3 regions of the Polaromonas sp. P4_F6 genome follow, and region 1 is predicted to be linked to each of the others. Evidence: predicted binding sites of a transcription regulator. Region 1 holds the regulator's gene; each other region holds the start of a gene.
What was found. The regulator sigma-54, encoded in region 1, starts transcription at its own class of promoters, with help from an activator protein. The targets are predictions, from matches to a motif close to TGGCANGNAANCTGCTTT.

Region 1 (3,234 bases):
CCATAAGGCGGGTTCACCAGCATCACGCCCGAAGGCGCGGGCGGCATGCGCTGCAGCGCGTCGCCGCCGCGGAACTCCACCGCATTGGCCACGCCGGCACGTTCGGCATTGCGCTCGGCGAAGTCGACCATGCGAAAGGACACGTCGCTGCCGAACACCGGCGCCGTGGGCTCCGTGATGGCGGCTTCGGCCTGGTCCAGCAGGCCGTCCCACACATGGCCCTGGAAGGGCAGATACTTCTGGAAAGCAAAGCGCCGGTTGATGCCGGGCGCGATGTTGCAGGCGATCTGCGCCGCCTCGATGGCGATGGTGCCCGAACCGCAGCAGGGGTCGTAGAGCGGCACGCCGGTTTTGCACAGCTGGTCCCAGCCGCTGGCGGCAATCATCGCGGCGGCCAGGGTTTCCTTCAGCGGCGCGTCGCCCTTGTCCTCGCGCCAGCCGCGCTTGAAGAGAGGCTCGCCCGAGGTGTCGATGTAAATCGTGACAGTGTCCGTCGTCAGGTGCACGTAGACACGCACGTCGGGCCAGCGCGTGTCGACGCTGGGCCGCACGTCGTCGAACTTGGCGCGAAAACGGTCGGCGATCGCGTCCTTGATCTTCAGCGCCGCGAAGTTCAGGCTGGTCAGCGGGCTGTGCTGGGCGGTGATCTCGACCTTGAAGGTCTGTTTGGGCGTGAACCAGATCTCCCAGGCCACGTTGGCGGCGGCGTTGTAGAGGTCTTGCTCGCCGCGGTACTGGTTGTGCTGCAGCTCGATCAGCACGCGCTGCGCCAGGCGGCTGTGCAGGTTGAGCTGCAGCGCGTCGCGCCAGGAGGCCTGCAATTGCACACCGGCGCGCCAGGCCTTGCCCTGGATGCCGGTGATGCGCTGCACCTCGGCGGCCAGCAGGGCCTCGACGCCCGCGGCGCAGGGTAAAAATAACTGAAGTTGGTTCATGTCGGACTCTTCAAGGGACTGCTAGAAATTCGATTATCGGGATGCAGGGCAAGGCGCACGGAGCGCAGGAACCGGAATGCACTTCGGTGCATGAGGATTCCGAGCACCGCGCAACGCCGCCATGCGCCCGAGAATCGGATTTATAGGGACTTGCGTAGGTTGGCGGGGGCGATGCGCAAGGCCTCGCGGTACTTGGCCACGGTGCGGCGCGCGCATTCAATGCCCTGCTCCTTGAGCATTTCGGAAATCTGGTTGTCGCTGAGAGGTTTTTTCGCGCTCTCGGAGGAGACGAACTGCTTGATCAGCGCGCGCACCGCCGTGCTTGAGGCGTTGCCGCCGGTTTCGGTGCCCAGCGCGGAGCCGAAGAAATACTTCAGTTCAAAGGTGCCGAAGGGCGTGCCCATGTACTTGGCGGTGGTCACGCGTGAAATCGTGGATTCGTGCAGGCCCAGTTCGTCGGCGATTTCGCGCAGCACCAGCGGGCGCATCGCGAGCTCGCCGTGCGTGAAGAAACTCTTTTGCCGCTCGACGATGGCGCTGCTCACGCGCAGTATGGTGTCAAAGCGCTGCTGGATGTTCTTGATGAACCAGCGCGCCTCCTGCAGGCGCTGCTGCAGCGCCTGGCCGTCCTGGCCCTTGTGCTGCTTGAGGGCGTTGGCGTAGATGTCGTGCACGCGCAGGCGCGGCATCACGTCGCCGTTGAGCGTGACCTTGAAGCCCCGGCCCGACTTCACGACGATGACGTCGGGCACGATCAGGTTGCGCTCCACGTTCACGAAGCGGCGCCCGGGTTTGGGGTCGAGCCGGCCTATCACGGCGATCGCGCCCTTGATGGCCGCCTCGGTGAATCCGCACAGGTAGGACAGGCGCTTGACGTCGCGCTTGGCCAGCAGCTCCATGGGGTGCTTGCACACGGCGATGGCGGCGCGGGTCTCCTCGCAGTCCTTGCAGTCGAGCAGCTGCAGGCCCAGGCATTCGGCCAGGTTGCGCGCGCCCACGCCGGCCGGCTCCATGTGCTGCAGCAGCTTGAGCGCCATGGCAAAACGCTGCTCGAGGTCCTCGGCCTGTTCCAGGTCGCCGCCGGCCAGGCCGGCCGCGAGCGAGGCCAGGCTGTCCTCGAGGTAACCGTCGTCGTTGAGCGACTCGATCAGGAAATGCAGGGCCGCGCGGTCTTCCTCTGAGAGGCGCAGGCCCAGCGACTGGCGGTGCAGGTGGTCTTGCAGCGACTCATGGCCGCCCGTGAGGTCCGAGGCCTCGGCCTCGCTTTCCTCGTTGTTGTTCTTGCGCGCAGGCGCATCGCTGCCCCATTCGCTGTCATCGGGCGTGGTCTCCACCGTGCCGTCGCCTTCCCAGCTTTCCTCGAGCTTGGGTTCCGCGCTGACCTCGGCTTCGCCGGCCGCTGAAAGGCCCGCGTCTTCCGCGCCGCCGCCGGCCGTTGCATCGGCGGCGGATTCAAACTCGCGGCTGTCCTGGCTGACCGGCGTGTTGACATGCTCCAGGCCGAACTCCTCGCGCGCCGCGGTTTCGTCCGACACCTCGAGAAACGGGTTTTCGTCGAGCATCTGCTCGACTTCCTGGCTCAGCTCGAGCGTGGACAGCTGCAGCAGGCGTATCGACTGCTGCAGCTGGGGCGTCAGCGCAAGATGCTGCGAGACGCGTAGCGAGAGACCTTGTTTCAAGGACTCCCCCCCGTTGGATGCTCACTTCGTGTAGCACCCTCCCCCCTACAGGGGGCGGCGCCTGTGGCCTGGCAAAGCCAGTTCCACGGCCCCCGCTTGAAAGACGATGGCAGGCGTGTCAATGTGGCGACGGCACTCTCGGAAGCCCGCACGTTAAGCGCGATGAACAACAAGGGGGAAACCATCTCTACATCTTGAAGTGCTCGCCCAAGTACACGCGGCGCACATCGGCGTTGTTCACGATCTCGGACGGCGTGCCCTGGGCCAGGACATGCCCGTCGCTGATGATGTAGGCGTGGTCGCAGATGCCCAGCGTTTCGCGCACATTGTGGTCGGTGATCAGCACGCCGATGCCGCGCGACTTCAGGAAGCCGATGATGCGCTGGATCTCGATCACGGCGATCGGGTCTATGCCGGCGAAGGGTTCGTCAAGCAGGATGAAGCGCGGCTGGGTCGCCAGGGCGCGGGCGATCTCGACGCGGCGGCGTTCACCGCCCGACAGCGCCGGCGCCGGCGAATGGCGCAAATGGTCCACCCGCAGGTCCTGCAGCAGGGCATCGAGCCGCGACTCGATGTCGGCGCGGCCCAGCGGCTTGCCGTTCGCGTCCAGCTGCAGTTCA
Region 2 (3,234 bases), on a different contig from region 1:
TTCGTACACGCCGTCGGTGGCCAGCAAAAAGATGTCGCCCTGCTCCACCTGCTGGGTCTGGTAGTCGATTTCCAGCTGGGGCTTGAAGCCCAGCGCGCGGCCCAAATAGCTCTGGCCCTGGGCAATCCACACGCGGTGGTCGTGGGTCAACTGCTCCAGCGACTTGCCGCGCAGGCGGTAAATACGCGAGTCGCCCACATGAAAAATATGCGCGGTGGCCGACTTGATGACCATGGCGCTCAGGGTGCACACATAGCCCTTGTCCTTGTCGTAGCGGTAAGGGCTTTTTTGCGTCTGCGCATGCAGCCAGGAATTGGTGGCGCTCAGGATGCGCTCGGCCGATGTCTTGACCGACCAGGCTTCCGAGGTGCAGTAATAGTCTTCCAGGAAACCGGTGACGGCGTACTGGCTGGCGACGTCGCTGACGGCGCTGCTGCTGATGCCGTCGGCCAGCGCGATGGCGATGCCCTTGGCGCTGAGCTGCGGCTCCTGCGGCACGTAGATGCCGTGGAAATCCTGGTTGGTTTCCTTGCGGCCCTTGTCCGAATACTGGCCTGCCGAGATCTTCAGTTCAGAGGACATAGGGGGTGGCGACAAAGCCCTCGCGCAACTTGCCTGCGCGAGGGCTTTTGTTGTGGAAGCGGATTATTTGAAGTTACGAGCCGGTCCGGTTTTAACGTGCGTGGCGTACAGCGTCAAGCCGGTAAAGGCCAGGCCGCCCACCAGGTTGCCCAGCACCGTGGGGATTTCGTTCCAGAGCAGGTAGTCCATGATGGTGAAGTGCGCGCCCAGCAGCAAGCCCGAGGGGAACAAAAACATGTTCACGATGGAGTGCTCGAACACCATGTAGAAAAACAGCATGATGGGCATCCACATGGCGATCACCTTGCCGCTGACCTGGGTGGAGATCATCGCGCCGACCACGCCGGCCGACACCATCCAGTTGCACAGCATGCCGCGCACAAAGAGCGTGAGCATGCCGTTGGCGCCGTACTTCTGGTAGCCCAGCGTGCGGTTCTCGCCCACCACGCCTATGGCCTTGCCAACCGCGCTGGGCTCCGTCGAGAAGCCATTGGTGACGTAGATGGCCATCATCACGGCCACCGTGAACGCCCCCAGGAAGTTGCCGGTAAAGACCAGGCCCCAGTTGCGCAGCACGCCCTTGAGGGTGACGCCCGGGCGCTTGTCGATCAGCGCCAGCGGGCACAGCACGAAGACGCCGGTCAGCAAATCAAAGCCGAACAGGTAGAGCATGACAAAACCTACCGGGAACAGCACGGCGCCCAGCAGGGGCTGGCCGGTCTGCACATTGATGGTGACGGCGAACCAGGCCGCCAGGGCCAGGATGGCGCCGGCCATATAGGCCCGGATAACGGTGTCGCGGGTGGACATGAATATCTTGGACTCCCCCGCGTCCACCATCTTGGTCACAAATTCCGAAGGCACTAGATAAGCCATACGTTCCTCGAGTTTTTGGGTTATCGGCCTTAAAAAAGAAAAGGCCAAAAAAAATCCACCCCCAGGCGCCCCCAAAAATGGGAGGCTGGAAGTGGACGTCGTTATCCATTGATCCGCCGGGCAACGGCCCCTACATAGGTATAGGCCGCGCCTTGCCCGGCCGTCATTAGCCGGGCGGATCACTCAAAGCAACTACTGTGCCGTTGGGAATGTGGCCTGAAACCGGCTGTTTTGCCCCCGCATGCGCCGGCAAGCAGGGTTCATTGCCCCAAATGCGTGCGCCGGGCCGTGGCGGCTCAACATTTTGGTGCCTACTTCACCAGCTCCAGCACCTCGGCTTTTTTCTTCTTGAGCAGCAGCACCAGGAACTTCGCGGGCTGGGTGGCGCTGGCGTTGCGGCCCACGGTATGAATGTCCTTGGGGCCTTCATAAAAGCTCTGGCCGGCTGTCAAGGTGACCTCCTTGCCGCCCTTGACCTGCATCACGATGGCGCCCTCGAGCACATAGACAAAGGCATGCGCGTGATGGCGATGCACCGGGTCGGCGGCGCCGGGGGCGTAGTCCACCGTAATCATCAGGCCTTCCTTGCCGGGAAGATCGGACAGGTCCTTGGCCATGACCGGCTTGACGGTCACGCCCTCGGGGCCGGCGGCCATGGCGGGTTGGGCAAGCAAGGCGGCGCTGGCGAGAAACAGGGAAACACAGGTCTTGTTCATGATGGCTTCTTCATAGGGTTGCGGAGGTGGCTCGGGATTGAGGTGCACCTGCCTCTATGACGATTGGCGGCGCCGGTTTGTGACACCGGCGCCCTGCCCTCTCGCTGTTCAGGTGCGAGCCTGCGACTTGCTGAACCACTCTTCAAACCGGATGCCACCCAAACGCGCCTTGCCGGCCGGCACCAGGGTGTCGTCCTTGAGCGCGGCGCCAAAGTAGCGTGCCTGCGGATCGGCGACAACCTTGCGCGGGTCATTGCTTGCCGTGAGGAAACGCTGGACGAGGTCCGAAAGGCGAACCTTTTCCGGGCCGGCGATCTCGACCGTGCCGTTGGCCGGCGCGCCCAGCGTGAAGTCGGCCATCGCGACGGCCACGTCGTCCGACGCAATGGGTTGCACAAAGGCCGGCGACAGCCGCACCGTCTGCCCCTCGGTGCCCGACTGGGCGATGCCGCCCAGGAATTCCATGAACTGGGTGGAGTGGACGATGGTGTAGGGCACGCTGGCGGCCCGGATCAGTTTTTCCTGGGCGATCTTGCCGCGGAAATAACCGCTTTCCACCAGTTTGTCGGTGCCGACGACGGAGAGTGCGATGTGGTGCAAAACACCGGCAGCCGCTTCGGCCGCCAGCAGGTTGCGGCCCGAGGTCTGGAAAAATTCCAGCACGGCCTTGTCTTCAAATGAAGGCGAATTGGCCACATCGACCACCACATGGGCGCCCGCGAGGACCTCGGCCAGCCCCTGGCCTGTGAGGGTGTTGACGCCGGACGCCGGCGATGCCGCGATGGCCTCGTGGCCGCGCTGGCGAAGGATGTTGACGAGTTTGGATCCGATGAGGCCTGAGCCTCCGATGACGACGATTTTCATGGGTGTGCTTTCTGGTCCAGAGTGAGGGTGGAGGTTGAGTGGCTCGAAATTGAGTACCACCTGCCTCTATGACGATTGACGCTGCCGGTTTGTGACGCCTGCGCCCTGCCCCCTCACTCCTGCCTTCTGCCTCTTGCTCCTTCCCCCGTTGAGGGAAGCTAGGGATGGGGGCCCGCCGGCTGCTGGAAGGCTCCAC
Region 3 (3,234 bases), on a different contig from region 1:
TCATCACGCTACCTTTGTTTGTGTGTGGACAGCCGCCACTGTAACGCCCCCCCAAAAAAAACAGCCCACCGGTTTGCACCGGCGGGCTGAACATCCAAAGGAGACTCTCAGTAAATATCTGGCAGGACTGGGCCGCCTGCGGGGCAGCCCGTCCGATGTATCAGCGGTTGTAAGCAGTTTCGCCGTGGGACGTGATGTCCAGGCCTTCGCGCTCGTCTTCTTCGCTGACACGCAGGCCTATGGTCAGGTCCACCACCTTGTAGGCGATGAAGGAGACCACGCCGGACCAGACGATGGTGATCAGCACGGCCTTGGCCTGGATCCAGAGCTGGCCGGCGATGGTGTAGGCGTCGGGCGTGACGGCCGTGGCGGTCACCCAGTCACCCACGAAGCTTGGGCCACCCAGTGCAGGCGAGTTGAAGACGCCGGTGAGCAATGCGCCCAGGATACCGCCCACGCCGTGCACGCCGAACACGTCCAGCGAGTCGTCGGCACCCAGCAGTTTCTTCAGGCCGTTCACACCCCAGAGGCAGGCGAAGCCGGCAACCAGGCCGATGACCAGGCCGCCGCCGATGCCGACGTTGCCGGCTGCGGGGGTGATGGCCACCAGGCCGGCGACGGCGCCGGAGGCTGCACCCAGCATCGAAGCCTTGCCGCGCATCAGTGCTTCACCGACGCACCATGCCAGCACGGCGGCAGCGGTGGCGCCCAGTGTGTTGATAAAGGCCAGGGCGGCGAAACCGTTCGCTTCCAGGGCGGAGCCGGCGTTGAAGCCGAACCAGCCCACCCACAGCAGTGCGGAGCCGACCATGGTCAGGGTCAGGCTGTGAGGTGCCATGGCTTCCTTGCCGTAGCCGATGCGCTTGCCGATGCAGAAGGCGCCGACCAGGCCGGCGACGGCGGCGTTGATGTGCACCACGGTGCCGCCCGCGAAGTCCAGGGCGCCCATCTGCCAGATGTAGCCGCCCTTGCCGTTCATCGCGTCGACCACTTCCTTGCCGGTGTAGGCGTCAGGGCCCATCCAGAACCAGACCATGTGGGCGATAGGCGCATAGCTGAAGGTGAACCAGATGGCCATGAACAGCAGCACGGCGGAGAACTTGATGCGTTCGGCGAAGGCGCCGACGATCAGCGCGCAGGTGATGCCGGCGAAGGTGGCCTGGAAGGCGGCGAACACGATCTCGGGGATCACGACACCCTTGCTGAAGGTCGCGCCGTTGGCGAAGGTGCCCGCGACGTTGTCCCAGATGCCCTTCATGAAGAGCCGGTCGAAACCGCCGAAGAAGGCATTGCCCTCGGTAAACGCCAGGCTGTAGCCGTAGATGAACCACAGCACGACGATCATCGAGAAGGTGACCATGACCTGCATCAACACGGACAGCATGTTCTTGCTGCGGACCAGGCCGCCGTAGAACAGCGCCAGGCCGGGCACGGTCATCATGATGACCAGCAGCGTGGAGACCATCATCCAGGCGGTGTCACCCTTGTTGGGAACCGGTGCGGGGGCTGCCGACGCGGCGGCTGCAGGTGCGGAAGCGGCGGCGGCCGGGGCGGCAGCAGCCGAGGCTGCGGGCGCGGCGGCTGAAGCGGCCGCTTCAGCCGGTTTGGCTTCGGCTGCGGAAGCGGCGGGCGCGGCGGCCGGGGCTTGCGCCATGACGGCGCCTGTTGTCATCAGGCTCAGTCCCAATACAAGGGAAGCAAGTATTTTTTTCATGTCGATGTTCTCTTTTTGTGTGGATTGAGCCTTACAGCGCTTCCTTGCCGGTTTCACCGGTACGGATGCGCACGACCTGCTCGAGGTTGTAGACAAAGACCTTGCCGTCGCCGATCTTGCCGGTGCGGGCCGCGCCTTCGACCGCTTCGATCACGCGGTCCACCAGGTCGTCGGAGACAGCCGCCTCGATCTTGACCTTGGGCAGGAAGTCGACGACATATTCCGCACCGCGGTACAGCTCGGTGTGGCCTTTCTGGCGGCCGAAGCCCTTGACTTCAGTGACCGTGATGCCTTGCACGCCAATACCGGACAGCGCTTCCCGCACTTCGTCCAGCTTGAACGGTTTGATGATGGCCGTTACGAGTTTCATGTTCAGGTTTCCTCCAAGGATGAATAAAGAAGCGGCCCCTCGGTGCGCCACTCCAGCTGCTTTACGGTTTTTCTGAGCGTAAAGGTCAGGCGCTCTGATTCAGGGATTTCGACGGTTGCGGAAAGGGTCCTATTCCCGGATTCCACGAAGTCTTCGTAGCACGTACCGTGCCAAAGCAAGCCCCTTGACCGGGCGCAGTCCACCCGCTTCGCGCTTGCCACGTTGAACATGGGAATCCAAAAAAACACGATAAGCACCAGATTGGGGCGTTCATCACGCACAACTTTGGAGCATCACCAGGGAGTTAGTTCATGAGCCTGTCTTTAGTGCACAGCCGCGCCTTGCTGGGGCTGGAAGCGCGGCCCGTCCGCGTCGAGGTCCACCTGGCCAACGGCCTGCCCAGCTTCACGCTGGTCGGCCTGGCCGAAACCGAGGTCAAGGAGGCCCGCGAACGCGTGCGCTCCGCCATCCAGAACACCGGCCTGGAGTTTCCCGCCAATAAGCGGATCACCGTCAACCTCGCGCCGGCCGACCTGCCCAAGGATTCCGGCCGCTTCGACCTGCCGATTGCCCTGGGCATCCTGGCGGCCAGCGGCCAGGTCGATGCCCGCAAGCTGGAAGGCTATGAGTTCGCGGGCGAGCTGTCCCTGGGTGGCGACCTGCGGCCTGTGCGCGGCGCGCTGGCCATGAGCCTGGCGCTGGCCCGCCCCGGGCGCGACGCTGCTGGCGCCGGAAAACTGCCCAAATTGGTGCTGCCGGACGCCAGCGCCCAGGAAGCGGCCCTGGTGCCCGGTGCGGAAATCTTCCGGGCGCTGCATTTACTCGACGTGGTCAGGCAGTTTTTGCCGGGGGATGCCCCCGTGGAGGCGCTGGACGGCTGGTCGCGGGTGAAGCCGGCACCGCCGCCGCCGCAGTCGGCCTACCCGGACCTGGCCGACGTGAAAGGCCAGGCCGCCGCCCGTCGCGCGCTGGAAATCGCGGCCGCCGGCGGCCATAGCGTGCTCATGATGGGCGCGCCCGGCTCCGGCAAGTCCATGCTGGCGCAGCGTTTTGCCGGCCTGCTGCCGGCCATGAGCACCGAAGAAGCGCTGGAAAGCGCCGCGGTGGCCTCCCTGGGCGGCCGTTTCTCCCTGGATAAATGGGCGCTGCG

Region 2: the regulator sigma-54 is predicted to act here: its motif matches at 1,644-1,661, upstream of AC1DUN_RS14470 (formate/nitrite transporter family protein).
Region 3: the regulator sigma-54 is predicted to act here: its motif matches at 2,240-2,257, upstream of glnK (P-II family nitrogen regulator).

What each region holds. Positions count from the first base shown of each region.
Region 1 is NZ_JBFUJQ010000009.1:67,317-70,550, reverse strand. Features, by position in the region: gene AC1DUN_RS19300 (THUMP domain-containing class I SAM-dependent RNA methyltransferase) at 1-935, opposite strand, end outside; gene AC1DUN_RS19295 (RNA polymerase factor sigma-54) at 1,076-2,614, opposite strand; gene lptB (LPS export ABC transporter ATP-binding protein) at 2,802-3,234, opposite strand, start outside.
Region 2 is NZ_JBFUJQ010000005.1:204,851-208,084, forward strand. Features, by position in the region: gene AC1DUN_RS14465 (bifunctional protein-serine/threonine kinase/phosphatase) at 1-582, opposite strand, end outside; gene AC1DUN_RS14470 (formate/nitrite transporter family protein) at 646-1,458, opposite strand; gene AC1DUN_RS14475 (cupin domain-containing protein) at 1,770-2,174, opposite strand; gene AC1DUN_RS14480 (SDR family oxidoreductase) at 2,283-3,038, opposite strand.
Region 3 is NZ_JBFUJQ010000003.1:239,755-242,988, forward strand. Features, by position in the region: gene AC1DUN_RS10590 (SMP-30/gluconolactonase/LRE family protein) at 1-4, opposite strand, end outside; gene AC1DUN_RS10595 (ammonium transporter) at 161-1,714, opposite strand; gene glnK (P-II family nitrogen regulator) at 1,746-2,084, opposite strand; gene AC1DUN_RS10605 (YifB family Mg chelatase-like AAA ATPase) at 2,396-3,234, shown strand, end outside.